DNA from 2 places in the Frederiksenia canicola genome. Region 1 is predicted to be linked to the other one. Evidence: riboswitches for the same ligand, from Rfam matches in the RefSeq annotation. Region 1 holds a riboswitch; the other holds the start of a gene.
What was found. Region 1 has a riboswitch for lysine ahead of A4G17_RS06670 (Na+/H+ antiporter NhaC family protein). Riboswitches for the same ligand answer to the same signal wherever they lie in the genome.
Positions count from the first base shown of each region.

Region 2: linked by a shared signal. The riboswitch ahead of lysC (lysine-sensitive aspartokinase 3) and the one ahead of A4G17_RS06670 (Na+/H+ antiporter NhaC family protein) in region 1 are both predicted to bind lysine.

Region 1 is NZ_CP015029.1:1,348,019-1,363,144, reverse strand. It holds gene A4G17_RS06690 (sialic acid TRAP transporter substrate-binding protein SiaP) at 1-887, opposite strand, end outside; gene rnhA (ribonuclease HI) at 1,169-1,630, opposite strand; gene purU (formyltetrahydrofolate deformylase) at 1,741-2,577, opposite strand; gene A4G17_RS06675 (H-NS family histone-like protein) at 2,666-3,073, opposite strand; lysine riboswitch at 3,271-3,450, shown strand; gene A4G17_RS06670 (Na+/H+ antiporter NhaC family protein) at 3,572-5,107, shown strand; gene truA (tRNA pseudouridine(38-40) synthase TruA) at 5,227-6,012, opposite strand; gene folE (GTP cyclohydrolase I FolE) at 6,217-6,873, opposite strand; gene A4G17_RS06655 (3-deoxy-D-manno-octulosonic acid kinase) at 6,992-7,696, shown strand; gene A4G17_RS06650 (NCS2 family permease) at 7,787-9,100, shown strand; gene A4G17_RS06645 (SDR family oxidoreductase) at 9,199-9,948, opposite strand; gene A4G17_RS06640 (YcgN family cysteine cluster protein) at 10,098-10,571, opposite strand; gene A4G17_RS06635 (YbjQ family protein) at 10,571-10,888, opposite strand; gene rdgB (RdgB/HAM1 family non-canonical purine NTP pyrophosphatase) at 10,885-11,487, opposite strand; gene A4G17_RS06625 (Kdo(2)-lipid IV(A) acyltransferase) at 11,568-12,500, opposite strand; gene hpf (ribosome hibernation-promoting factor, HPF/YfiA family) at 12,681-13,007, shown strand; gene A4G17_RS06615 (SanA/YdcF family protein) at 13,057-13,764, opposite strand; gene A4G17_RS06610 (DMT family transporter) at 13,761-14,657, opposite strand; gene metX (homoserine O-acetyltransferase MetX) at 14,856-15,126, shown strand, end outside.
Region 2 is NZ_CP015029.1:1,570,680-1,585,805, reverse strand. It holds gene aroG (3-deoxy-7-phosphoheptulonate synthase AroG) at 1-667, shown strand, start outside; gene tsaB (tRNA (adenosine(37)-N6)-threonylcarbamoyltransferase complex dimerization subunit type 1 TsaB) at 732-1,424, shown strand; gene lysC (lysine-sensitive aspartokinase 3) at 1,494-2,846, opposite strand; lysine riboswitch at 2,922-3,102, opposite strand; gene mepA (penicillin-insensitive murein endopeptidase) at 3,311-4,138, shown strand; gene A4G17_RS07745 (DNA topoisomerase III) at 4,211-6,130, shown strand; gene secG (preprotein translocase subunit SecG) at 6,257-6,586, shown strand; tRNA gene A4G17_RS07735 (tRNA-Leu) at 6,596-6,681, shown strand; gene A4G17_RS07730 (hypothetical protein) at 6,708-7,139, shown strand; gene rnd (ribonuclease D) at 7,336-8,475, opposite strand; gene A4G17_RS07720 (ROK family protein) at 8,656-9,858, shown strand; gene bioD (dethiobiotin synthase) at 9,904-10,623, shown strand; gene A4G17_RS07710 (sialidase family protein) at 10,693-13,095, opposite strand; gene yciH (stress response translation initiation inhibitor YciH) at 13,401-13,712, opposite strand; gene pyrF (orotidine-5'-phosphate decarboxylase) at 13,744-14,436, opposite strand; gene lapB (lipopolysaccharide assembly protein LapB) at 14,456-15,126, opposite strand, start outside.

The DNA of each region.
Region 1 (15,126 bases):
TCATCAAGTTTAGGCATAGTTACTGTTACGCCTTTTGATTTGAAGTAATCCACTAACTTCGCTTCACCCTCTTTGAATAAACCAGTATGGAATTCTGCTGCTTTTTCTGCCGCATCTTTAACCACTTTTTGTAAGTCTGCTGGTAATTCATCATAAGCATCACCACTCATTAAATAGAGTTGGTCATTTAAGATGTGGTTAGTCATCGCTAAGTATTTTTGTACTTCGTAGAATTTTTTATCGTTGATTGTTGGCAATGGGTTTTCTTGAGCATCTACCGCATTTGTTTGTAATGCAAGATAAACTTCAGAGAATGCCATTGGTGTTGATGCCGCACCAGTGTATTTTGCATAAGCTACGTTAGATGGTGCGCCTGGAACACGTAATTTTAAGCCCTTCATATCCGCTAAAGAGTTGATTGCACGGTTTGATGTAGTTTGACGAGTACCGTTATAAGCTTGTGATAAAACAACGATTTTATCTTTTTTCAAGTTCGCTAAAAGCTCTTTACCCACATTGGTTTCATTTAATGCTTTTTTCATGGTTTCGAAATCAGGCACTAAATATGGAAGTGCATAGACTTGAGAAATTGGGTGACCCACTTCACTAAAGCGAGAAGACTCTGCAAAAGTGAAATCCATTGCACCATCTTTTAATTGCTTCATTGACTCAACGTCATTTTTCGCTAATTGTGCATCTGGATAAAGTTTGATCTCGATTTTACCGTTAGATTTTTCTTTCACTTCTTTTGCAAAAAGTTCTGCTGCTTTGTATTCATTTTGGTTAGTCCCTGCGGTCATACCAAAAGAAAATTCGTAATCAGCTGCTAACACAGACGCTGACATACCAAAGCATAATGTTGCAAGTGCAAGTTTGTTAAATTTCATTTGAGTTCTCCTCTTGGATCAGATGAAGGTGCGTTTTCAGATGAAACGCTTAGCTATATTAAGGTATTAGCACCGTTTTTACATAGCTGATTGAACTTTATCTCAAAAAATGATGGGATATCATGTTTTGCTTTTAGCACCATTTTGAAGTGAATCTATCAAAACTCAACTCAAAAATGGATTGAAAGCATCATAACATCCGCCAAAAGCTTGTCAATAAATCGACAAAAGGAAAATTCAGAATTGTGATCTACATCACGAAATCGTTTGCAGAGAGATGATTATTCAGGCTGATAGCCGTCATCAATTAAGGTAGGATGGTTTGCCCCTAAACGTGCTAATTCATCGCAGATTTCATTTTCACGATGCCCAGAATGCCCTTTGACCCATTGCCACTCAAGTTGATGTTGGGCAATCGCTTGGTCGAGCTGTACCCACAAATCTTGGTTTTTTACAGGCGTTTTGTTGCTAGTTTTCCAGTTATTGCGTTTCCAGTTGTGCATCCATTTCTCGATACCATTTTTCATATATTGGCTGTCGCTTGAAAGCACCACTTGACAAGGCTCTTTTAACATTGAAAGTGCCTCGATTACCGCCCGCAGTTCCATACGGTTATTAGTCGTGAGCTGATAACCTTTACTCAAAGTTTTTTCGTGCCCTTTGTAACGTAGCAGTACACCAATTCCACCTTTGCCTGGATTACCTAAACAAGAACCATCGGTAAAAATTTCAACTCGTTTCATCGCTGTCTCCATTTGCAAAACTTTTCCAAAAACTGACCGCTTATCAATTCTGCTCACCTTGTAGGGAGTTGGTGGCTTACAAGCGGTCAGTTCCAAAGAAAATTTTGCAATTACATCACAATCGTTTTGTTTTGGTAAACGAACACACGATCCGCCAATACCAATTCCAATGCACGGCTCAATACCGTTTTCTCCACATCACGCCCCGCTCGCATCATCGCATCGGCGGTGTAGGTATGATCCACATTGATCACATTCTGCATAATAATCGGGCCTTGATCGAGTTCGTTGTTAATGAAATGTGCGGTCGCACCGATAATTTTCACTCCACGCTCATAGGCTTGTTGATAGGGTTTTGCCCCGATAAACGCAGGCAAGAACGAATGGTGAATGTTGATCACACGGTTTGGATAACGCTCCACAAATTCAGGGTTTAGTACTCGCATATATTTCGCCAACACGATGTAATCAGGGGCGTATTCATCAATTTTTTCGCTGAGTAATTTATCGTGCTCAACTCGGCTTAAACCTTCGTGGCTAACCAAATGGAACGGCACATCAAAACGCTCGGCAAGGTTAGCTAAATCCGCATGATTACCAATCACTGCGGCAATTTCCACATTTAATCCGCCATAATAGGTTTTCATTAAAATATCGCCTAAACAGTGGGCTTCTTTGGTGACTAGAATCACAATCCGTTTTTGCTTTTGCGGCACTAATTTATAAACCGAGCCTTTTGGTAAGGTAAATGCTAAATCCGCTAATAACGTTTGATCGTTAAAAATGCCTTGTAATTCCGTACGCATAAAAAAGCGACGAGTATCACTATCCACAAACTCACTATTTTGAACAATATTGAGCTGATGTTTGTAACAAATATTGGTGATTTTTGCGACCAATCCCGTATCATCAGGGCATTCTGTTAATAAAATTTTATTTTCAATCACGTGGTGCTATTCCGTTTTTATTATTTTTAAAAATGGAAAAGAGAACTCGGTTTAGGAGTTCTCTTTATTAATCTCAAAATAAAATCAATTAGATTTCGAAATCTTTTAATGATTTACCTGCATCTAACGCTTTTTGAATGGCAAATGGCGTTCTTCCTTGACCAGTCCACGTTTTTTCAACGCCTTGTTCTGTCACATATTTATATTTTGCTGGACGTGCTGCACGTGATTCACGTTTTTTAGTTTCGCCTGAAGAGCCTAATAACAATACTAATTCTTCTGCAGAAATACCGTCTTTTTCAAGAAGCTCTTTATATTTATTTAAACCTGCTAAACGTTTTGCCTTTTCAGCTTCTTCTGCCTTAATTGCTTCACGTTTTTCATCAATCACCGTAGCTAATTTCTCAGCAATTCCTTCTAATTGAACCAATGAAAGATCACGCACAGCAGCACGTAAACTACGAATATTGTTCAATGTTTTTAATACTTCAGACATTTTTGCTCCTACAAAAAATAAGACTAAAAGAAAAAGAAAAGATGTTCGTATATTAACGTAATCTATTTATCAGGTAAATATTCTGGCGTATATATCTTGCAGAAATCCAACTTTATTACACAGATCCGATATGCTGATTATTTTTTGTCATATAACGCTTGCAAATTTTTTTGGTTTCAGTAATCTATCGCCGTCCTGCAAATTGTAGAGGTGCAAATATCATAAGTACTTTTTCTGAGTGGAAAACGTTGACGAAACAGGAAAGGGATATTTGCCGAAGTTAGTTAAGCGTCATCTTAATTAGCTGGGGTCGTTATTGAAAGGTACGACACTGTCATAGCAACATCATTGTGTCGCTATGGAGCGCTACTGTTAGGCTTGGGTGCATTTCTCTTACCCTTCCTTTATATTATTTATATTGCGATATAAATCATTTCAGTAGATCTCTTTCTTTGTTTGGCAATAATTTTAATTAATTAAAACAATCTTAGAGGTTTTATGAGTCCAATTGATTATTCCGCATCGGCATGGTCGCTCGTACCAGCAATGCTTGCTTTATTACTTGCTATATTGACCCGCAAAGTCATTTTATCCTTAAGTATCGGGATTATTGTCGGTGCGGTTATGTTACAAGGTGGCGATCCTGTTAATTCACTTCTCCATTTAAAAAATAGTGTACTTTCATTAGTTTATGGCGAAGATGGATTAAACAGCAACAATATCAACATTATCTTATTCCTTGTGTTATTAGGCATTCTTACCGCTCTACTCAGTCTTTCTGGTAGTAACCAAGCTTTTGCGACTTGGGTACAAAAACGTATTAAAGGCAGACGTGGGGCTAAATTAATGGCAGCTGGGCTCGTCTTTTTCACCTTCATTGATGACTACTTCCACAGCCTTGCCGTAGGTGCTATCGCTCGTCCTGTGACCGATAAATTCAAAGTATCACGAGCAAAACTTGCCTATATTTTAGACTCAACTGCCGCACCAATGTGTGTTTTAATGCCAATCTCCAGTTGGGGGGCATACATTATTACGCTTATTGCTGGTTTATTAGCCACTTATGGGATTACTGGCTACTCTCCACTAGGTGCGTTTATGACAATGAGTGCAATGAATTTCTATGCCATTTTTTCCATGGTTATGGTATTTCTGGTTGCTTATTTCACCATTGATATTGGTTCAATGAAACGTTTTGAACGCGAAGCATTAGCCCAATCTGAACAAGCTCAAGAGAATATTCAAGGCGATGGTAAAGTCATCAACCTAGTTTTACCTATTGTTACACTCATTCTTGCGACAGTTGCGATGATGATGTACACAGGTAATCAAGCTCTTGCTGCAGATGGAAAACCGTTTGATATCTTGGGGGCATTTGAAAATACGACAGTAGGTATTTCTTTAGTTGTGGGTGGTGTCAGTGCATTAGTTGTCGCAACCATTTGTATTTTTGCCGCTCACCAAATCACTGTACCAGAATACTTTAAAGCCTATGTAATTGGGGCAAAATCAATGTCTGGTGCCATTCTCATTCTCTGTTTTGCCTGGACCATCAACGGCATCGTTGGCGATATGCAAACAGGTAAATATCTCTCAACGCTTGTCGCAAGCAGCATTGATCCTGCGTTTTTACCTGCTATTCTTTTCGTACTTGGCACAGGTATGGCATTCTCAACGGGAACAAGCTGGGGGACATTCGGTATTATGTTACCAATTGCCGCCGCAATGGCAGCCAATGCTGATCCAAGTTTACTACTTCCTTGCTTATCTGCAGTGATGGCTGGTGCAGTGTGTGGCGACCACTGTTCACCGATTTCAGATACCACTATTTTGTCATCGACTGGAGCACAGTGTAATCACATGGATCACGTAACATCACAATTGCCATATGCGATGCTGGTTGCAATTGCCACTATTGCAGGTTATTTAGTTCTTGGCTTTACCAAATCGGCTTGGCTTGGTTTTGCAACGACTGCGGCCGTCTTGGCGGTTATTGTGTTAGTGATTGTGAAAAGAAAAGACGACTTGTCTTAACACCGATCTCAACAACAAGCGGTGAGTTCCGACTCCAATTTTGCAATTCAATTTGCAAAAAAATGAGCGGAACTCACCGCTTGTGTTTTTATGTCAATGACGTCTGGTTAATGGCTAAACTAATCGGCTAAAAAGAGTGGACCTAATTTTCCTTTTGGAATGGAAAATTGGTCGGGGTAAGTCACATCAACTAAATACAGTCCTTCGGCTTTGGCTGTCGGGGCGGCAAGGGTGCGATCACGCTGTTCAAGTAGCCATTTTATCCATTCCGCTGACTGTATGCCTTGCCCGACTTCAATCAAGCTGCCAACAATATTTCGCACCATATGATGAACAAAGGCATTGGCTTGAATATCCACGATGATGTAATCGCCTTGACGGCTGACGTTAAGATGATGCACATTTCGCCAAGGCGTATGGGATTGGCACTGGGCGGCCCGGAAAGAACTGAAGTCGTTCTCGCCCAGTAGAAACTGCCCCGCTTCATGCATTTTTTCCACATCAAGCGAGTGATAATAATGAGACACGCCAAAAGGTAAAATTGCCGAGCGAAGCTTGTGATTATAGATAATGTAGCGATAACGGCGAGCGGTTGCACTAAAACGAGCGTGAAAATCCTCTGGTACTTCCACAGCCCATTTCACTGCAATATCGGGCGGTAAGTGGGCATTGGTGCCAAAACACCAACTTTGTAACGGGCGTTTGGCATCCGTTTCAAAGTGTACCACCTGCCCCGTGCCGTGCACCCCCGCATCAGTTCTCCCCGCACAAAATACATCAACGGGCGAATTAGCGATAATCGACAGTGCTTCTTCTAATTTTTGTTGGACGGAATCCACATTCTGCTGGCGTTGCCAACCAAAATAGCGGCTGCCATCATATTCAATACCAAGGGCGATTTTCATTTTTATTTCTCTAAATAAAAAATTACCCTCGCCCGCTAGTGGGAGAGGGATAGATTCGAGCGTCATTCAGAAGTAAAAATAAGAGAGCACTATTATGAGATCGATTTGCAAAAAATTCTCAAAATCTGACCGCTTGTAAGCGCTCTGCTCAAAATGCCTAAATGCACTTTTGAGCGGTCTCTCGCAAGTGAGTGAGAGGGGATTCTACTTACTCAATAACGATAAAAACTCTTTGCGGGTTTCACGGTCTTGCAGGAACACGCCGCCAAATGCCGAAGTGAGGGTTTGGCTGTTGGTGTCTTTCACGCCACGGCATTTCACGCAGAAGTGGGTGGCTTTCACATAAACCGCCACATCTTCTGTTTCTAAAATGGTTTGGAAAGCCGTGAGAATTTGTTCAGTAAAACGCTCTTGTACCTGCGGACGTTGGGCAAAAAACTGTACTACACGGTTAATTTTAGACAAGCCGATCACCCAATCTTTCGGATAATAAGCAACCGCTACTTTACCATCAATAGTCACAAAATGATGCTCACAAGTGCTGGTTAGGGTAATGTCATCGACCAACACCATTTCGCTCACTTTCATCTGGTTTTTGATTTTGGTGATTTTCGGGAAAGTTTCATAGTCTAGTCCACTGAAAATTTCGTCCACATACATTTTGGCTAGACGATGGGGCGTTTCTTCAAGGCTGTCATCTCGCAGATCCAAGCCAAGTAATTCCAACACCGAACGCATATGCTGCTGAATTTCACTGCGGCGTACCGCTTTATCTTTGGTATGGGCAACTGTTGGGGTTTCAATGCCTTTCTCAAGTAAGGCAGCTCGTACGCTTTGGGCTTCTGGGGAGATATTGCTCATTGAATTTCCTTCCTAAAAATTTAAGCCGAGAATTCTACCAAATTGCATTAAAAACACAACGAAAGTGGGAGAAATCGTGTAAAATCACAGCCCTTTTCTAAACATACTCTCAACATCAATGGCATATTACCAATTTAATGCCAACCTTGTACCCTCTGAGCAACAAGGTTTGGTTCAACAACTTTTAGATTGCAAAACTTTCGCTGAATCTGACCGCTTGTTGGGGTCATCGACAGGGCGTGGAACAACGTGGTTCCTCAATACTGAGCAAGAATTAGGCGTTAATAGTGTTCGTCGGCACTACTATCGTGGCGGGTTGTTTAGCAAGATCATTAAAGATCGCTATTTCTTTCTCTCTCTCAATGCCACAAGAGCCGCGCAAGAGTTTGATTTATTAAATAAAATGGCACAATGGCAACTGCCTGTTCCCCGCCCGATTGCATTTAAAATCGACCGCTGCTGTGGCTTCTATCAAGCGGATATTTTGTTGGAAAAAATTGCCAATACCCAAGATTTAAGCCACGTTTTGCAACACAACACGTTAGACACGAAACAATATCAACAAATAGGAAAACTGATTCGACAATTGCACGATCATCAAGTGCACCATTCCGATCTCAACATTCACAATATTTTGCTCGATCAAAACGGCAAATTTTGGCTGATTGACTTCGACAAGTGTCAAATTCAGCAAGGTGATGAATGGAAATCGCAAAATCTCGCCCGCTTGCTTCGCTCTTTCCACAAAGAACAAATCCGTTTGGGCATTTTATTTGATGATGAAAATTGGCAGGCACTTTTAAAAGGTTATGCGTCTAATTAAAAACAGATTACGCAAACGTTTGCTTAATCATTTGTCCTTGTGTAAAATCACGCCTTTTTCATCTTTCATTCACTTTTTGAGGTCTTATCAATGTCTTTACTTTGTCGTTTCCAAATAAAGGAACGTGGCTCAAACGTTCGTCAGGAAATTATTGCGGGTCTAACCACGTTCTTAGCGATGGTTTATTCGGTGATCGTGGTACCCAAAATGTTAAGTGCTGCGGGCTTCCCTGCAGATTCGGTGTTTGTCGCAACCTGTTTAGTTGCAGGTCTTGGTTCAATTTTAATTGGCTTATGGGCAAATGTGCCGATGGCAATTGGTTGCGCTATTTCACTTACCGCCTTTACAGCCTACAGCTTAGTGCTAGGACAAGGTATTAGCGTCCCCGTTGCCTTAGGGGCGATCTTCTTAATGGGTGTGGTATTTACACTGGTTTCCGTAACGGGAATTCGTAGCTGGATTTTACGCAACTTACCTTCTAGCATCGCTCACGGTGCGGGGATTGGAATCGGTCTATTCTTATTACTCATTGCAAGTAACGGCGTGGGTTTAGTGGTAAGCAATCAGGCCGGTCTTCCCGTCAAAATGGGCGAGTTTATGTCATTCCCTGTCATCATGTCTTTACTTGGTTTAGCTGCCATTATCGGTTTAGAACGCCGACAAGTGAAAGGGGCTATTTTGTGGGTCATTATTGCGATTACCGCTATCGGTTTAGTTTTTGATCCGAATGTAAAATTTGACGGAAAAGTGTTCAAAATGCCAACTTTTGGTGAAAACTCACAGTTTCTCAATTTAGATATTATGGGGGCATTAAACACCGCAATTTTACCTGTTGTCTTTGCACTTGTGATGACGGCGATTTTTGACGCCACAGGCACTATTCGAGCGGTTGCAGGCCAAGCGAATTTACTGGATAAAGACGGGCAAATTATCAATGGCGGACGTGCTTTAACTTCTGATTCCTTAGGTAGTGTACTGTCAGGCTTATTCGGCACAGCACCCGCAGCGGTGTATATTGAATCTGCAGCGGGAACCGCGGTGGGTGGTAAAACAGGTTTAACTGCTGTCGTTGTTGGTGTGCTATTCCTGTTAATGTTATTCTTCCAACCACTTGCTTTTCTTGTTCCAGGTTACGCTACCGCTCCTGCGTTGATGTATGTTGGATTGTTAATGTTAAGCAACGTCTCAAAATTAGATTTTGATGATTTTATTGGAGCAATGTCTGGTTTAGTTTGTGCAGTATTCATTGTACTCACTGCTAACATCGTTACAGGCATTATGTTAGGTTTTGCAACGTTAGTTATCGGGCGTGTCATTTCAGGTGAGTTTAATAAATTAAATATCGGTACTGTTGTGATTGCTATTGTACTCGTTGCCTTCTATGCCTTAGGCTACGCTATTTAATCTATTCTTCAAGTGAAAAACGGTGGGAACTGAATCTATTCCCACCGTTTTTTTATTTGCAAAAAATTTGATGAAACTGACCGCTTGTAACTGTCCAATTATCCACGGTGAACGGAAAGCGGAGCGAAGGTTTGTGCCGTTGGCATCACTTCAATGCGGTTGATATTGACGTGTTCTGGCTGTTGGTTAAGCCAAAGCACAATATTCGCAATATCTTGCGGGCTGACATAATCCACATTTTCATACAGTTTTGCGGCTTTCTCATCATCGCCTTTAAAACGGACATTGGAAAACTCTGTGCCACCGCAAAGCCCCGGCTCAATGTTACTTACTCGCACTTTAGTTCCTGCTAAATCGGCACGCAAGTTCAAGCTGAATTGTTTTACAAATGCCTTGGTACCACCGTAAACATTTCCACCTGGGTACGGATAATTGCCCGCAATCGATCCTAAATTAATCACATGACCCGTATTGCGTTCCACCATCTCTGGTAAAATAAAACGAGTCACTGACACCAAACCTTTGATATTGGTGTCGATCATTTGCATCCAATCGGCAAGCTCCACTTTATGAGCGGGTTCTAAGCCTAACGCCAAACCTGCATTATTCACCAATACATCGACAGCTTGCCAACCTGCTGGGCGTGACTTTAACGCGGCTTCCGTTTGAGCAACATCACTCACGTCAAATGCTAAAGGTAAGAAATTCTCGCCAAGTTCGGCTTGCAGTGCAGCTAAACGCTCAGCACGTCTGCCCGTACCAATCACTTTGTAGCCATTTTGAATTAAGGTTTTACAAATCGCCAAGCCAAAGCCCGCGGTTGCCCCTGTTACTAATGCAGTTTTCATTTTTTACTCCTTTTTATCATTGATTACTTGCAACTATACTCTGACGAATTTGAGTGTAAAGTGAAAATATTTATGATGAGATTCAAATCATTTTCATCTAACAAAAAAGGGGAAAAATGTGCAAAAAATTACCCAAAAGTGACCGCTTGTTAGACTTCATCAATCACAAATTCAAACCAGTCAATTACCTCTTTTTCGTGAATACCGTGTTTGATTAAAATATCAGCATGTTTAACAGAGTTGGGATCCTTGGAAATCAGCGGGTGCCAATCAAATAACGGCTTGCCTTCGTAAAGTAGCCGATAAGCACACGTTCGTGGCAGCCAACCGAAATCGGGTAAGTTTTTTTTGGTAAGCTTAGTGCAATCGCTTTCAAGTTTAAAGCGATTCGGATAATCGCAACATTTGCCCGTCTCCACATCAAGCAAATTGCATGCCACCCGAGTGTAATACAATTTCTCTCTTTTGCCCCGTCCTTGAATGTATTTGCGATAGCAACACTTTCCGCAACCATCGCATAGTGCCTCCCACTCCGCTTCATTCATTTCCAACAACGATTTGGTTTGCCAAAAATTCGCTGCAAGCGGTGAGTTCAGGGCATTTTTTTGCAAGTCATTCGACATTAACGCACCACAACCGCCGTACCCGTTGCAACCACCATAAACATATTTTTGGTCCCCAGTGTCGCATAATCAAAAGAAACGCCGACAATGGCGTTTGCACCAAGTTTATGTGCCTTTTTTTCTAGTTCACGCAACGCATCTTGGCGCGAATCGCTGATTTTGCTTTCATAGGCCCCAGAACGCCCACCAATGACATCGGTGATGCTAGCAAAAAAATCGCGGGCAAAATTTGCCCCAGAGACAACTTCGCCAAATACCACGCCTTTGTATTCAACGATTTGATGATTTTCAATTTGGTTAGTGGTTGTAATAATCATAATTTCTCCTGAAATTGTTGTTTAAGGGATTGCAAGGCGATGGCTCTATGAGAAAGGCTTTTCTTTTCTGCTGTTTCCAACTCAGCAAAGCTACAATTCTTCGGCGGATAGAAAAACAGTGAATCGTAGCCAAAACCGTTTGTACCGCGTTCTTCACGCAAAATTGTCCCAAAACATTCGCCTAACGCAATTTTAGGAGTAGGATCGGTGTCGTGTTGCAAAAAAACGATACAGCTAACAAATTTAGCGGTACGCTTTTCATCTGCTACTGCTGCCATTTCTGCCAGTAATTTTTGCCGATTCGCAGCATCATCGCCGTCCACACCGGCATAGCGTGCCGAATAAAGCCCTGGAGCACCACCCAACGCATCTACCGCCAAGCCCGAATCATCAGCAATCGCAGGTAATCCTGTGATTTTGGCGGCATGGCGGGCTTTGAGTAACGCATTTTCAATAAAGGTCAGCCCCGTTTCTTCAGGTGATTCAATCCCAAATTCACTTTGTGCCACTACGTCAAAACCGAACGCACGTAGCACATCCGCCATTTCTTTTACCTTACCTTGATTACCCGTGGCAAGGACGATTTTTTGTTTGTTCATTCGTTCTCCTTTTGCAAAAAATTGCGAAAATCTAACCGCTTGTGGGCGAGTGCCCTGGTAGTTTCTACGCAATAGATGGTTCAATAAAGGTTCGGATCATTCTCGTGCGGGCGAGTTTTGAAACGGCGATGGAGCCACATATATTGGCTTTGAGCTTGCATAATTTCCGCTTCGACGACTTGGTTCATTCGAGTGGCGGTGTCGATATCGTTTTCGCATTGACTGAAATCAACCACTGGGCTGATTTTAACGGTATAGCCTGAATAATCGGCATGACGAATGGGGCTAAAGGGCACAACCACCGCATTCGGAGCAGAACGAAGTAGCATTCGTGTACCCGCCGTGGTACAAGTCTGTTCAACCGCAAAAAACGGCACGAAAACGCTATTTTTGCGACCGTAATCGTGATCAGGGGCATACCAAATCGTTTCGCCTGCTTTTAAGGCTTTGATCATTCCCCGCAAGTCTTTGCGATCTAGCATTCCTTTATTGGAACGCACTCGTCCACGAAATTGGATCCAATCCAGTAGCGGATTATCATTCGGGCGATACACGCCAATGCCTTGGTGATGCAAACCAACAATTCTCGCCCCGAGTTCTAACGTCAAAAAATGCACGCCGACAAAAATCACCCCCACACCTTCAGGTTGTTTAAGATGCTCCAATCCTTCGATTTTTGACCATTTGAGAATGCGTTTATCCGACCAGAACCATGCCATTCCCGTTTCGATAATCGCCATTCCAACTGAATCACGATTTTCGCATAAAATTTGCTCGATCTGGCCGCTTGTATAATGCGGAAAGCACAATTCAAGATTGCGGCGAGCAATTTGCATACGCTTTTTTCCAAAACCAAGCCGCCCAAATAATCTGCCTAAACCTCTGCCTATAAATACCAGAACGGGATACGGCAAGCACAAAATAACTCGAAATAGCCCAAGCCCAAGCCATAATCCCCAATATTTAGGGTATAAAAAAGCCGTTTGGAACGGCGGGAATTTATTCTCTCTCATTAACTCATCATCTCTCTATCAATTTGCACGAATTATAGTCGAAAACCGAATAAAAGTGTTAAGTAGTTCAAACTTTTCACTTTTTCTTGACTCTAACAGTTGAAATTTCTAGGGGAAAGGCATACCTTTCTATCATCGTTAATTGACCAATTTCGGTCGCAAACAAAAGAGGAAAATGCTATGACAATCAATATTTCAAGCAAACAGATGGAAGTGACTCCTGCAATTCGTACGCACATTGAAGAGCGTTTAGCGAAATTGAATAAGTGGCAAACCCAGCTAATCAACCCGCATTTTATGATTCATAAATTGCCAAACAGTTATGAAGTTGAAGCCTCAATTGGTACGCCCGTTGGCGATCTTTTCGCAAAAGCACAAGATGCCGATTTATACAAAGCAATTAACGAAGTCGAAACCAAATTAGAAACTCAGTTAAACAAACAAAAACACAAAGGTGAAGCCCGTCGAGCGGATGAAAGCATTAAAAAACTGAATGATGCACAATAAAATGATAAGAAAAAATCCACCTTTTGAGGTTATTCAAAAGGTGGATTTTTCATTTAACTGGTGGCTCAATAATTTTTGAATCTTCTAATGTTGTCGCATCAGCACCTATCAAGAAACGCCATACCATTCCCGTTCGAGCAATAAACTCTCGAATGCGCACACGATAATGTTGCTCTGGATATGTTGCAACAAAGCAAATCGCATCAATATCGTGAAATTTAGCGATCATTAAGGCTCTCTCACAATGAAAACGTTGAGATACAATCGTAAATGGCTTCAGTTTAAAGACTTTATCTGCTCGCAAAATGGAATCTAAAGTATTGTATCCCGCATAATCCTGCTTTATTACGCTACTTGGCATCCCCATTTGGCGTAAATCATTTGTCATTGTTTTTGGTTCATTATAATAAGCCGTCTGATTATCACCACTCATTAAAAAATAATCGGATTTTTGTGATCGGTAAATGGCGTAGGCTGCCTCTAGACGATATTTGTAATACAAATTCTGGCGTCCTGAAGGATAATATTTAGCGGTTCCAAGTACGACCGCATATTCTCGTTTAGGGAGTTGCTGAATATCCGTATAGATGCGATCTTTTACTAAATAACTCGTCCCTAGATCGATAACTAGCATCAATATCAATAACGGAAAAATTAGCCATACCAAGCCTTTCAAAAACGCCCAAAAATAACGAGCAACCTTATAAAAAAAGGTTGCTTTGGTTATTTTCTCTTCGTTTTCTACTTTTTCCTTCATTTAGCTACTTTTGCCTGCTTAGATTCTGCGTGAGTGATATACATTGTTGCGGCAATAATGATCGCGGCTCCTAACCACAATTTACCTGGTGGAACCCAATTAAAGACCAACCATCCCGCAAGTACATTTAATGGCAGCTTAATAAAATCAAAAGGTTGAATGTAAGAAGCATCCGCCAAGCTATACGCTTTGGCAACTGCAAGCTGTGCAAGTGCAGTAAAAAAGCCAAGTAAAATTAACCAGCCCAAATCGCTCATTGATGGCATACCAAAACCTGCTGGGCTTAAATTAGTTAAGGCGATCAATAAATTGAATGGCGTAATTAAAATAAATAGGTATGCCACCATTGTAGTAGGAGAATCATCACTAGAGAGTTTTTTCACCATCAAGGAATAACACGCCCAGAAAAATGCTGCAGCCACTGGCAGAAGCACGATCCAATCAAAATTTTCTGACCAAGGTTCTAAAATAATCATTGCCCCAACAAAACCTAAAAAAGTCGCAATCCAACGTTTACGATCGACTTTTTCTTTCAGCAATAGCCCTGAACCGATTGTCACGAAAAGCGGTGAGGTCATCAACAATGCAATGCCTTGCCAAATTGGAATCGGATAAGCCAATGCCATCGTCCAACATTGAATACCAATTGCAGAAAGAAAAACTCGAAAACAGTGCCAACCAAAATTCTTCGTTTTCAAGGATTGCGTGAACCCCAGATTCATCATACTTGGTAACAGAAAAATGAATGCAACTAAATATTGCACCAAGGCAATCACGCTGGCATCTATAGGTGAAACCGAGGTCAATTTAGGGATCAAAGTATTCACACAAGCAAAAAGTACACCTGCGGTAATGATTGCAATGGCCCCTTTAACGGGTTGATGCGTTTGCATAATGCTCTCACATTGAAAGGTAAAATGGAGCGTTAGCATAGCGAAGCAAGCAGAAATTGCAAGCATTTATATAGCCATCCAAAAGTTTAAACATCTAGACGTCCAAAATTTCTTGACAAACCATACTGCTACCGCTAACTTACTTAGCATTTTGATGCCACAAGCGGTTACTTTTCAGCAATATTTTGCAAGGATTTTATGGCAAAGTTCATCACTCTGTTTAAAGATTCCCCATTGGAACTCATATCGGGCGAATATTTGTCGCCTATTGATATTGCCTATCAAACCTATGGCACGCTCAATGCCGATAAAAGCAATGTAGTTCTGCTCTGCCATGCCCTAACGGGTGATGCGGAGCCTTATCATGTGGCTCCCGCAGACAAAGGCTGGTGGCAAGATTTTATCGGATCAGGCTTAGCATTTGACACCGACCGCTATTTTTTCATCTGCTCAAATGTACTCGGCGGCT
Region 2 (15,126 bases), 220 kb from region 1:
CATCAATGATCTCTCCGTTCCCGCAGCGGGGGAGTTTTTGGATATGATCACCCCGCAATATGTTGCTGATTTTATGAGCTGGGGGGCGATTGGGGCGAGAACCACAGAATCGCAAGTGCATCGTGAATTGGCTTCCGGGCTTTCCTGTGCGGTCGGCTTTAAAAATGCTACCAACGGCAGTGTGAAAATTGCCTTAGACGCCATCGGTGCTGCTGAAGCCCCGCACCATTTCTTATCTGTGACCAAATTTGGACATTCTGCTATTGTTTCCACCGCGGGCAATCCAGACTGCCACATCATTTTGCGTGGTGGTGATAGTGGTACGAATTACGATGCGGCTTCGATCGAAAAAGTTTGTGCTGACATCGAAAAATCCGGTCGCCGTCCGCATGTGATGGTCGATTTCAGTCATGCCAATAGTCAGAAACAATTCAAACGTCAGCTTGATGTCTGCAATGATGTTGCCGCTCAAATTGCCAATGGATCGCACAAGATCTCAGGTGTAATGATTGAAAGCCATTTGGTTGAAGGCCGTCAAGATTTAGTCGAAGGCAAAGCACTCACTTACGGACAGAGCATTACCGATGCCTGTCTTGGCTGGGAAGATAGTGAAAAAGTACTATTCCAACTCGCCGATGCGGTGGCACAACGCCGTAACAAGCGGTAAGATCCAAATGATTTTTTGCAAATAGGATGAACAAAAGGGACGTACAACGTCCCTCTATATTTTTATGATGAAGACAATTTTAGTATTAGACACCGCCACTGAAGCCTGTTCTGTGGCGTTATTTCACCAAGGTAAAACCACTTTTTTAGATGAACTCAGCCCACGTACGCATACGCAGCGGATTTTACCGATGGTTGATGAGTTGTTATCGCAAGCGGGTATTTCTCTGAAAGAGGTCGATGTACTTGGATTTGGGCGTGGGCCGGGTAGTTTTACGGGTGTGCGAGTGGGCGTGGGAATTGCTCAAGGCTTAGCAATGGGAGCGGAATTGCCCGTGGTGCCCGTGTCTAATTTATTGGCGATGGCAGAGGCGGCGTATCAACAGCAAGGTGCAACAGAAGTGGTTGCGTTGATTGATGCTCGAATGAACGAAGTCTATTTCGCACAATTTAGCCGTAGCGAAAAGGGCTGGCAAACGTTGGTGGCAGAGCAAGTCTGCTCGCCAGAAAAGGCGATTGCACAAATTCAGGCAGCGCGTCAGCCAACGGTAGTTGGTACGGGTTGGGCAGCATATTTGCAATTTTCGGCGGCAAACTTACCGCTTGTGGTGAGCGACATCACCTTACCTTCCGCCCGTTTTATGTTGCCACTAGTGCAGCAAGCCGCAGCACAAGGGAAAACGCAATCAGCCATGGAGATTGAACCTGTTTACCTTCGCAATGAAGTCACTTGGCAAAAATTACCACACAAGCGGTAAGATCCACCTAATTTTTTGCAAATAGCACAAGAAATAAAGGGGCGTTTAAAACGCCTCTTATTGTTTGAATTATTCAAACAGTGCTGAATGTAACGCCTGAATAATCTCGTCTGCCTCTTTATTTTTAACCAGTGTGCACACGTTATTCGTGCTAGCACCGTAGCTAATCAAACGTACATTATAAGGCGATAAGGTTTCAAATAACTGTTTAGCAATGCCTGCTTGTGTGTGTAGATTGTTACCAATAATGGCCACTAATGCTAAATCCGTTTCTACGTTCACTTTACACACTTCACGCAATTCTGCTAACAAGTCATCAGAAAGAATATCTAAACCTGACGATGTTGAACCCGTTTTATCAAGCGTGATTGCAATGCTGACTTCTGAAGTTGTGACGACATCTACGGAAATTTTATGTTTTGCCAAAATGGTAAAGACATTCGCTAAGAAGCCTTGTGAATGCAACATACTGAGACTGGAAAGGGTCAGCAAAATTTGGTTGCGACGTAAGGCGAGAGCTCGGAATGTTGGACGTGGTTGTGGATCACGAGTTACCCAAGTTCCTCCTTGTTCGGGAGCTTTGCTTGACCCCACAAAAACAGGGATATTGCTGCGTACAGCAGGTAAAAGTGTCGCGGGGTGGAGCACTTTCGCCCCGAATGTTGCCATTTCCGCTGCTTCATTAAAACTGATGGTATCAATTCTCTTAGCTGCAGAAACAATGCGTGGGTCGGTGGTATAAATACCAGGGACATCGGTCCAAATCAACACATCATTGGCATTCAGCACTTCTGCAAGTAATGCTGCTGAGTAGTCGCTGCCACCACGACCAAGCGTGGTTGTTTTACCTTCATCATCCCGACCAATAAAACCTTGGGTAATCACCACTTTACCTTGTTCTAGCAAGGGTTTAATCACTGCATTCGTTTGCTGAACGGTTTTTTCATCATTCGGAGCCGCTTTTCCGAAGTGACTATCTGTCGCCACAACGTCACGCACATCAACCCATACTGCAGGGAAATTACGTTCATTGAGTAATTGCGTAAAAATGCAGGTAGACATCATCTCACCGTGACAAATAATTTCATCCGTTAAGGCAAGGGAAGTGGCAAGGCTAGCTGATTCAGCAAGTGCTTTAATGTGTGTTAAATAGTGTTCGATTTTTTCAATCACCATTTCAGGCTTTTGAAGCTTTTCAATAATGTTAAACTGAATTGTTCTTACGGCATTTAAAATGTCGTTGCGTCGTGAAAGTTCACAGCCATTGGCAAGCTCAACTAAATAGTTAGTTACGCCCGCGGAAGCTGAAAGCACGACGACCCGAGTATTTGTATCAGCTGTGATAATATCGGCACAAGCTGACATTGCATCAAAGTTGGCAACGCTGGTACCACCAAATTTAGCAACGGAAAGATGAGGCATATTTAGAATTTCCTATAAAAAAGCATTGTGTTTACAGGAGATATGAGTGGCAAGAAAATTGGGGAAACATTGACACCAATTAAGAGCGCTCCGTTTAGTTGGCGACCAAACGACAGCTGATAGGATTCAACCTACTCAGCCGATGCTTATTCCTTCTCTAGCGAACTCACATCTCGGCAATCATTCCCATCACTTGTCTTCAAACGGTCTAGCTCCCTAAAACAAGTTACCTGAATGTTGCACCTCTCCCGCTATAATGAACCATTATAACTTTCTTTCGCTAAGAGCGAAAAACGGAGCTATAAATAACTTTTTCTTATTTTAATGTCAAATAAAATTTATGCGTTTAGCAATGAATTGCAACAAGCGGTGTAATTTTAATCAGCAAGCGGTCAGTTTAGCTTTTGATTTTGCAATTTGATTACACTAGAATGCTCATGATGTTGTTTATATTAGGAAAGCAGATGAAATTTTTTAATATTGCCCTAGCCAGTAGTGTAGTGGCATTTTCTCTACATAGTGTAGCCACCCCGTGGGAATCGATTCGGACTCCAATTGCTGGCAAAGTGCAGTCTATTGGTGGGTATAGTAATGGATGTATTATTGGTGCAGAACCTTTAGCTCTCAAAGGCGAAGGCTATCAAGTGATTCGCTCGATCAAAAACCGTTATTACGGTCACCCGCAGTTGTTGAACTATTTGCTAAATCTAGGTAAAAGTGCCAAGGCTGCAGGAATTCCGCCTATTTTGATTGGTGATATGGGAATGCCTGCTGGTGGACGTTTTTCATCGGGACATGCCAGCCACCAAACGGGTTTAGATGCAGATATTTGGTTGCGTTTCGGTCCAATGGACGATGAAACGGCTCGTAATCCTGCGGGTTTGGCAACGATTATGGTTGATCATTCAACCAATGTCGTGAATGAAAAGTTATGGACAACCAACCATACTAAATTGTTGAAATTAGCAGCGTCAGATTACCGTGTCGATCGTATTTTTGTGAACCCCGCAATCAAAGTCAAACTGTGTAATACCGCAGGAACTGATCGTGATTGGCTTCGCAAAATTCGCCCTTGGTACGCACACGACTCGCACTTTCATGTTCGTTTAACTTGCCCTGCTGACGCACCAAATTGTGAAAATCAAGCCCCCGTGCCTGCAGGTGATGGTTGTGGTGCAGAGCTTTATTCATGGTTCGAACCAGCTAAGCCATCCAGTACGCCAAAATCAAAAACGTTGCCACAACCGCCGCAATTGTGCCAAATGATCCTGTCTCAGCAGGGCTTCAATTAATCACAAATTTTGACCGTTTGTCCCTTACAAGCGGTCAGATTCTCTCAATTTTTTGCAAATCGGAACTATCCATTGAAACTATTCATCGCCGAAAAACCAAGCCTAGGCAGAGCTATCGCCCAAGTGTTACCTAAACCACATCACAATAAAGATGGTTTTATTGAGTGTGGTGAAGGCAATGTGGTGACATGGTGTATTGGGCATTTGCTTGAACAGGCTGAACCTGATGCATACGATGAACGTTTTAAGATCTGGCGAATGGAACATTTGCCGATTGTGCCAGAACAGTGGAAGCTGATCCCCAAAAAAGAGACGCTCAAGCAATTCAAAGTAGTGGAACGCTTGGTAAAACAGGCAGATCAACTGATTCACGCAGGCGATCCTGACCGAGAAGGGCAGTTGCTAGTAGACGAAGTGTTCGGTTATCTCAATTTGCCCACTGAAAAACGTTCGCAAATTCAACGCTGTCTGATTAGCGATCTTAACCCAAGTGCCGTACAAAAAGCGGTGGAAAAATTGCAAAGTAATCGGGATTTTATCCCACTTGCTACTTCTGCCTTGGCCAGGGCGAGAGCCGATTGGCTTTATGGCATCAATATGACTCGAGCCTATACGCTCCAAGGACGTTGGGCAGGCTACAAAGGTGTGCTGTCAGTTGGAAGAGTACAAACCCCCGTTCTAGGCATGATTGTGCGACGGGATCTCGAAATCGAAAATTTCGTGCCCAAAGACTATTTCGAAGTGCTAGCACACATCATTGTGCCTGAAACACAGGAACGATTTACGGCACAATGGCAGCCGAGCAAGGCGTGTGAAGATTATCAAGATGATGAGGGTAGGGTACTATCCCAACCGCTGGCAGAAAATGTAGTAAAACGTATCGAAAATCAGCCCGCTTGCGTTATCGATTATCAAGATAAAATCGAAACCGAAATAGCACCATTACCTTATTCGCTTTCGGCATTACAGATTGATGCTGCCCGCCGTTTTGGACTTTCCGCTCAGGCGGTACTCGATATTTGCCAAAAATTATACGAAACTCACAAGCTAATCACTTATCCCCGTTCCGACAATCGCTATTTGCCGAATGAGCATTTTGCCGAACGTTTGAAAGTGATGGCTGCTATTGCACATCATTTGACTGAATATACTGAAAAGCCTGAGGCGGTTGATCCTAATCGCAAAAATCGTTGCTGGAACGACAGTAAGGTTGAAGCTCACCACGCAATTATTCCAACGGCTAGGCAGGGCAATGTGCATCTCACCGACAATGAACGGCGAATTTACCAACTAATTGCTCGTCAATATCTGCTGCAATTTTGTCCAGATGCTGAATATCGCAAAGGTAAAATTATTCTAAATATCGCAGGTGGTACCTTTGCAACACAAGCTAGAAACTTAATTGTAGCGGGCTGGAAAGCATTGCTCGGTAAAGAGGATAGCGACGAAGTGGCTGAACCGTTGCTGCCTCTGGTGAAAAAAGATCAACAACTACATTGTGAAAAAGGTGAAATCGTCAGCAAAAAAACGCAACCACCACGTCCTTTTAGCGATGCTACGTTGCTTTCTGCGATGACAGGAATTGCCCGTTTTGTGCAAGACAAACAGCTCAAGAAGGTGTTAAGGGAAACTGACGGGCTCGGCACCGAAGCGACACGAGCGGGGATTATTGAATTACTGTTCAAGCGGGGATTTTTAATCAAAAAGGGGAGAAGCATTCACAGCACCGAAGCAGGTAGAACCTTGATTGCTGCTTTACCTGAAACCGCAACCCAGCCAGATATGACGGCTCATTGGGAAATGCAGCTCACCGATATCAGCAAAAAACAAGCAAGTTATCAACAGTTCATAGCCGATCTCAATAAGCAGTTGCCTAGCTTACTACATTCACCAAATCGAATGGTATTGCAAAATTTAGCGAGAATCATACCGCTTGTAACGACATCTAAAGGGCAGAGTAGTCGAAAAAACGTGAAATCTGCCGAAAAATAAGTCGAACGTTAAAAAATTCACGAAAATTTCCTTGCAAGCCTTAGCGTAACGCTATATGATGCACACATCGAAACGAACTCTGCCATGCAGAGTTTTCTTTTGAACAGAATTTAAAAAGAGACAACAATGTTAATCAATTTTCTAACTATTGCTTATCTCGTTGTAGCAGTTTTCCTAATCGGATTTATCTTAATCCAACAAGGAAAAGGGGCAGATGCAGGTGCATCATTTGGTGCAGGTGCAGCAGGAACCGTATTTGGTTCAGCAGGTTCAGCAAATTTTTTATCAAGAACTACAGCGATTTTAGCAATTATTTTTTTCGGCATTAGTTTAGTGATTGGCAACTTAAACACTCACACAGCATCACCAAAAAGCCAGTTTGAAGATTTAAGTCAAGTAGAACAAAAACAAGAAGTGCCAGCAGTTAAAACTGAAAATAGCGATATCCCGCAATAAAAAATTCACGCTCTGGTGGTGGAATTGGTAGACACGCTATCTTGAGGGGGTAGTGTCCAGAGGATGTGCGAGTTCGAGTCTCGCCCAGAGCACCATTTGACCTTTCGCAATGTTTTGTAACTTGTCGAAAAAATCAAACAAAGCCTTGAAGCAAAACGTTTCAAGGCTTTTTTCTTATCTTAACCGTTCGCAACTTTTCGTTTCCAACCGTAAATTTTGGTTACAGGATCTATCAGCATTATTTTATGAAGACAGAGAGGAGAATAATATAGTGAAAGAAGCGATGAATTTATTGAAAGATACCTGCGTTTTGGCGTTTAAGCTCTATATTTTATTACCTTTGTTCTTGTTTGGCTCCATCATTTTAGTCTTTACTTTCTCATCACTCACTCTTAATGATGTGTTTTCTACAAAAGGAGCTTATTGGTTTGTTGTGACAGTGGTTGGCATATTCAGCGTTAAATCCAAACGGTTTTTTATCGCCTTTTTAATCAGTCTAGCACTGTTTCTACTATTTGGTGGCATAGATTATATCCACGATTGGATATACTAATTTAATTTTAACTTATAACCCTGCTTATGCGGGGTTTTTATTACCTAAAAAAGAATAATTTATGAGGAGGCTTGCAAATTTTAGGTAAGGTTGTAGCTGCCCTTGATTTATTTAACATAATATATATTATGCGCACAATATTCACATAACATATTGATTCAAAAGAATTATTTAAATTCACTTACAAAAAATTTTACTATTGGTTTGCCTGCAGAAAAATTCGGTATTTTTCCAATAATCGATTACCGAATTCTGAACGCCATCCGAATAATAATTCAGGTTTCTGGTCTTGTGGTTGACCTTGCATTTGCCATTTAAATAATTGTTCTAGCTGACGTTTACTTGCAAAAACCTCCGTTGGTAAGTCTTGCGGTTGACATTCTTGAACAGCTTTCTTTAAAAAATGCATATCACGTTTATAATGAGGTGCATCGATCAAGCGATGAATAGGTTCAGGATAGTTTTCTGCTGCAATATTTTTTGCTTGTTCAACAAGTAATAATAATTTTTTGCCATGAAGTCGAACTTCATTTGGGTGCATAAATTCCAATAAACAAGCGGTATGTTTAGGCTGAAGTTTTGCAATTTGCAATAGAGACTGCTCTTTTACCACAAAATTTAAAGCTAAATCTCGTTTTTGTGCTTCTTTATATCGCCAATTCTCAAGAAGCTGTAGCACTGAAAGTTGTTGAGAGTTCAGCTGCCATGCATTACCAATTTTTTTATATGCTTTATCAACGTCAAATTCTATTAGTTTTTTCGCTTTCAAATAATGGCACTCTTCTTCGACTGCTTTTTGCCAACAGGTTTGAATTAGCGATACTTGCATTTTTTGATATATTGGTAACAAGTACCGTACATCTGCAGCTGCATATTGGAGCTGCTTTTCATTTAATGGGCGAGCTAGCCAGTCCGTACGTGATGAAGACTTATCTAGTTTAATTTGATAATAGTGATCAACAAGTTTAGAAAATCCAACAGATATGCCTAGTCCAATAAACTTACCGATCACTTGAGTATCGATCATAGGCTCTGGTAACTGATTAAAATAATGTTGGAAGACTTCTAAATCTTCACCACAGGCATGTAACACTTTAAGAATATTTGGATTTTTTAGTAGTTCTATGAATGGGGTAAAATCAGAGATAGTAAGTGGGTCAATAAGATAAACCTTTTTACCATCAAATAGTTGTAAAAGTCCTAACTTAGGAAAGAATGAACGAATACGAACAAACTCAGTATCTAATGCCACTACACTTGCATGCTTACAATCTCGACAAGCAATTATTAGTTTCTCATTAGTATCAATCCAATTAAAATCAATATGTTGATTCATCCCGCCTTTCCTTATTGTTGAAATTCACCCACTTTTTGTTCAAAAAATGTATTTTCTTCGTTTTATAAAATAAATTTTGTGAGTTCTCTCTCATAATTTATTCAAAATATTTGCCATTTTATCCAAAGATTGGAAAATACAAAACTCTCTTATGGAGCAGATAATTATAAAAGGTTTTATATGAAAACGGCATCTAACGATTATAAATTTCAGCATTTAGGACAGGTCTATCAGCTTATTGAGCAATTTGAGCTTATTTCTCGAACAGATTTGGCAAAATTATCAGGTTACGCACCTGCATCGATTACGGGTCTTAGCAAGCAGCTAATTGATCATAAATTAGTGCTTGAACGCACGGCTCAAAATTTACCCAGTCGAGGGCGTCCTGCGGTAGGCTTATCACTCTCTTCTTTTCATTGGCGTTATATCTGTATGATTTTGTCTGAAACTGATATTTCAATTTTTTTATGTGAATTATCTGGTAAAGCTATTCATCAGCAAAGATATACCCTGAACTTATCTCGTACTGAACTGTTAGAAAGCGTGACAACGTCTCTAAAAAATTTCTTACAATATTGCTCTGTTGAATTAGAATATGTTTTAGCTATGTCTGTTAGTGTTATTGGGAAGCTGAATCGAGATAAAACAGGTGTAGTACGATTAGGTAATAAAACATTAGATGTTGAATTATTCAGTGCATTGCAGATGTTGGTGGATAAACCCGTCTATTTAAATGAACATTTCCAGCTTTGGTTATTGGCTGAGTCTGCATTAGGTAGCTTAATTAGTCATGATGATGTGATTTTCTTGCAGTTAGACGAAGCCATTAATTTGAGTGTGTTACTTCGTGGCGAATTGCTTCACCGTGATGAGCATAAACGGATGAATGTGGATAAAATGTTAATGCCCAAATTTGGCGAGTTGAGTGACTTTATTGGCGAAAATTTAAATGAAATGGAACGTTATCAACTTGCCAATCAAATTACGTTTAATGCATTAGTCAAGGCAATAGATCATTATTTACCGAACCCTTTTGGTACTATCCGTCAAAAAATAGAATGGTTCTGCAAGCACATTCAAAAAGAAAATGCTGCTGCCCTACATATTTTAGAGCATATTGCAGATAATCTTTCTTACATGTTGCTTAATCTCATTAATCTTTTTTCGACGGAAAAAATTATGTTCTGTTCACCTCTACTCTCTATACAGACCGCATTATTTGAAAAAATAAGAGAAAAAATTGTGGTGAACTTGCGTCAAGATGATCTCAATATTGATTTAGTCACAAGCCAATATGAATGGAACAGTCCGCTCATTCCATCTGCTGCAATAAAATATGAAATTTATGCCGGAAATTTGATTCAGAACATAATTAAATTGTAAAAAGTTCGTTAAACTTCGCCCCACTTTTTTTATTCGAGAATCAAAATGCCAGCGATATTTATTGCGGGGACGGATACTAATGTGGGCAAGACCATTGTTACCCGAGCCTTATTACAAACAGTTTCTAAATATGAAATTCCAGTAGTTGGATATAAACCTATAGCTTGTGGTGGTGATGATTCACTACCCACCGAGCCGAATAATGATGACTATGCTTGCGAAGATAATAAGGATGTACTGATAATTCAGGATAGTTGCGTATATCCTGTACAATACAAAGAGATTAACAGCTATTCGTTTATCCACTCAAGTACCCCCGTCTTTGCTGCACTCGATGCGGTTCGCCATATATCAAGTAATAAGTTAGATAAAGACTTAGCACATTTGCAGCAGAAATATAATAATGTAATTGTTGAAGGAACATATGGTTGGCTTACGCCCATAAATCGAGGACTGAGTTTTGCGGAATGGGTTAAGCGTAATCAAATGCCTGTTGTCTTAGTTGTGGGTATTAAAGAAGGTTGTGTTAATCATGCATTACTCACTGCATATGCGATTCAACAACAAGGATGTACATTACTAGGATGGGTAGCCAATCGAGTTAATCCAGGGCTTCGTCATTATTTTGAACTCATTGAGCTTCTCTCTCAACGAATTGATGCTCCATTATTAGGACAAATTCCGTATTTAGGCAGCCCAGATAAGAAGGAGCTTTCACAATATATCCAAAATCCAGAACCATTATTAAATTATTTTAAAAAATAGCTAGCGTCTATTATTAGACTAAAATAAAAAACCTAGACATTTTAAAAATGTCTAGGTTTTTTTACAACCTTACCAGTTATAACTGAGATTTACTCCAATATTTACATCAGATGACTGAGAGCCATACTTTTGTAATTTAATTTTAGAGCCAACAGACACATTTTTGAATTTTTTCTCAATACTTGTTGTTAACCCATAAACTAGGTTGCTTGATTTTACTTCATATTGATTTTGTTCATAATTGGCTTGCGATAATGTACTACTATCGTTTAGTAATGCAACACTAGGTCTAATATCTACTTTAACTCCAGATAATTGATAACCAATATTTATTCCAACATCGCCACCAAATACAAATCTTTTATTCATTGCTACATCCTCATCCAATAATGTACGAGATGAAAAAGAGCCATAAACACCTACGAATGGGCTAACAGTGAGTTGATTATCAACAGCAAATTGTCGAGCATAATTTAGATATAAATCAACATTGTTGTTTTTGCCTGCTATATCTTCATGTTTAACGCTTCTATAACGAACAAAACTAGATAATGTATTATTGTTGTTGTCGTACTTCGCTCTCAGCCCAACAGTTTTTGTTTTACCTTCTTTAGAACGTTGTTCAAAGAAAACTCCAACAGCACTATTCTCAGAAATATCCGTATTTAATCCTAATGCAACTGAAGGATTATATTTTTTATTCTTTAACATTGAATCATATTCAATAAAAACTTTATCATATGAACTATAAAGAATATCGTTGTTATAACTATTTAATTTTTTAGCCTGATTAACATAATTAGAAAAATCTAATTTTGTATCTAGTGCTAAAAAATAGCTATTTAACATATTTTCTAAGTTTGCTATTCCGAAATAATCAATGAATTGTGGACTTTCATTACCTGTCAAATTAGAAACTTCATCTAAATATTCATTAAAAGCTCTAATTTTAGACGGCATTGCCGTTGTTTTAGCTTTTGACTGTAAACTTAGGTTTTCAATTACGACTTTTAATTCTTTCATTTCTTGATTTAATACGAAAGATTGTGATACCGCATAATCATTAGCCTTACGCATTTTGGCAATGAGTTCATCTTTTTGCCCTTTATTAAGATATTCTAGAGCTTGTATTCTTTCGATTTCATGAGATATTTCATCAGGTAGTCCCCATTCAAGTGCTTTATTTTCAATAGTTGAAAGATACTCTGTTAAGTTCTTAACCGTAATATCACCATCATCTTCAAATGCCACAAAAAGATTTCCCTCTTTATATGCTAAAGAAGAATACCCTGCTCCTTTTGGATTCCCTGACCCAGGTCGGATAATAGTTACTTGATGCTTATGTTCTGGATTTTTTGCATCTAACATCCAAAGTGCTAAGTTACCTCTAGCCCAATTATCGTGATTACCATTTGGTTTAGAGACTAATAATACTCGACGTCCATTTGGCAAAGTAACATAGATAGAAGACCCCTGAGTGGGTTGTGCTGTACTGGAACTAAATTCATTAACAGGTTCATAGAGATTCCAAGTTTTACCAAGATCTTCTGTGTAATAGGCCCATCTACCTTTAGCCTGATCGCGTCCAAGTCGATCTTCTCTTCCTGTCATAACAAGTTTAGATCCTATCTCAAATACCATATTTTCTAAAGAGATTTGATTTGGAGCTACTGGCGTTGTGGTTTCAGGCATATCCCACGTTTTTCCATTATCTTTTGAATACATAATTGTTGTCGCAATGCCATTTAAGTGAGCAGTCTGAATTGGGAATACCAATGTTCCATCTTTCATTACAATACCACTTCCTACACCACCTAAAAATGCAACAGTTTGATTTCCCGCTCCCTTTTGAACTTTTGCAAACACTTCATTATTAATATTCTTGCTAAACTCTGCATTCTTATTCCAAGTGTAACCGCCATCTGTTGATTTATAGATAGTCGTAGCCCAAACATTGTCCCTATAGTAAGCAATTCTATCTCGATACCAGTTTTGAGAACCCGTTGACCAAGTTCCATGCATCACATATAAGCTACCATCAATACTATTATGTAAAATAGTTGGATCCATTGCTCTACGAAGAGGAAGTTTTGACTCATTAAAATTCCAAGCAGTTCTTTTTTCCCAGGTATGACCACCGTCTTCAGAAATAGCTACACCAGGGTCAATACGACCATGGTCAGTTGAGCCTCCCCAACGTAAGTCAAACATGACTACCATCTTATTATCATCAGTAATCGTCATAGCCGGAATTCGTGCATAAGGTAACGTCAGGCTGCCTGCGGCTTCACCATTTGGACCAATACCTGGCCAAGGTTTTCCTTCTGTATCTTGATGGAATCCCTCATGACCGATACTTTTCGCTACATTGGTTAAATTTTCATTTAAATCTGATTTCCAAAAACCATTTGCGAGTGTTGGTAATGGAAGAGATGCAGCTAGTGCAGATAATAAGAAAATACGGTTTTTCATGTTTTTCCCTTAATGTTGTGATGAATAATTTGCAATAGATATTTATAGTATCCTCAGTAATGCTCAGTTTTGATGGAAACACTCCATAAAACTAAGCATTAGAGAATATATTCTTCAATACTATATTGTTCTATATAAAATCACAAAAACAAAAAGTAAAAAATGAGAAGTGGATCACGCTATTAATTTGTAAAAATTAATAGCGTAAAAAATGGATTTTTAAGAGCGACTGATAAAGTATTAAGAAAAGGTGGTTATGTTTTCGTATTACCGACTATTTGAATATAAGTTTATATAATCCAAAATCATCCACCTGAAAACTTAACCGTAAATCCTTTTTGTTCGAGAATTTGCTTCAGTTGATCTCGGTGATCGCCTTGGATTTCGATTATGCCATCTTTAACTGAACCGCCACACCCTGTTCGACGTTTTAGCTCAGAAGCAAGTGAAACAAGAGATTTATCGTCTAAATCAAGGCCTGTAATCACACAAACGCCTTTTCCTTTTCGCCCACTTGTTTGACGTTGTATGCGAATTATTCCATCACCTTTTGGTCGCTCAGGTTGCATTTTTTCTGGAATAATTCGTCCCTTTTCAGTTGAATACACTAATGCCATTTGCAACATTTCCTTCGGATCTGACCGCTTGTTAGGCAATAGCGGTATTGATTGATTTTAATATCGCAAGCGGATCTTGAGCTTGGGTAATTGGACGTCCAATCACCAAATAGTCAGCACCCGTTTCAATCGCTTGTTTTGGGGTCATGACACGGCGTTGATCACCAAAATCACTGCCTTCAGGACGAATTCCTGGAGTAACTAGTTTGAAATCCTTACCACAGTGTGTACGTAAAACTTCAACTTCTTGTGGAGAACAAACAACTCCATCAAGACCTGCTCGTTGACAAAGGTGGGCAAGACGAATAACTTGCTCCATTGGAGAGGCATTAATGCCGATTTGGAGTAAATCAAGATCTTCCATACTGGTGAGAACGGTGACCCCAATCAATAGGGGGGCGTCTTTGCCGTATGGTTCCAGAATTTGTTTGGCTGTTTCCATCATTCTTAAGCCACCTGAGGCATGAAGGTCAACCATCCAAACACCCAGATCTGCTGCAGAACGTACTGCTCTTGCTACCGTATTTGGAATGTCGTGGTATTTTAAATCAAGGAATACATCAAATTTGCGATCTTGTAATTGTTTAACAAAATGTGTGCCTAGTGTGGTAAACATTTCTTTGCCGACTTTTAAACGACAAAGGCTTGGGTCAACTTGATCAACAAAAGCAAGGGCTTCCGATTCCGTTTCGTAGTCAAGTGCAACAATCACTTTATTATTCATAGTTATCTCCATGATGGGGCTAAATAATTTCGGTAATACTTTGGACAGGTTTGATCTTTTCCCATTGCCGACATGATGGGCAATACCACATAAGTCGGTAGCTTTGATAGCCACAATGTAAACATCGGTATTGAAAGCCTTTTTTGATACGATCTCCGACCATATTATGCAGTAATTCAAGGCTTTCCTTACCTCTCCCCTCTTCTGCTTCATTCATTTGGTAGTAAATAAAACGGTGGAAAGTAATCATATTGGGAAATTGGCGAACTTGTTGATAAAGTCGAGATTGGGCTGCCTCTATACCATCTTTCTTTTCGATTAGTTCTGCAAGTGCTAAATCTACACTGCTGTTATGCTTAATTTGATTAGCTTTAATTAAGAAAAGCTCAAACTGAGCCGATTTTCCTAGTTTTTCATAACATTGCCCAATCTGTTCTAATACTTCGCTAATATATGCAGGATCTTGTTCTAAAATTTTCTCATAATATGTTAATGCTTCGGAAAATTGTTGAATATGGAAATAATAATCTCCAAGTAAAATGGAAGCTCTACTACAATTAGGTGAATAGTCTAATGCTTTATGTAAGTTCGCCAGAAATGATTTAGGATCGTCTTTAAGTGTTTGTGCATATTCACAATAAAAATGAGCAAGTGGCGTTAGGTCTGTCGTTGTATCAATGTGTAATAATT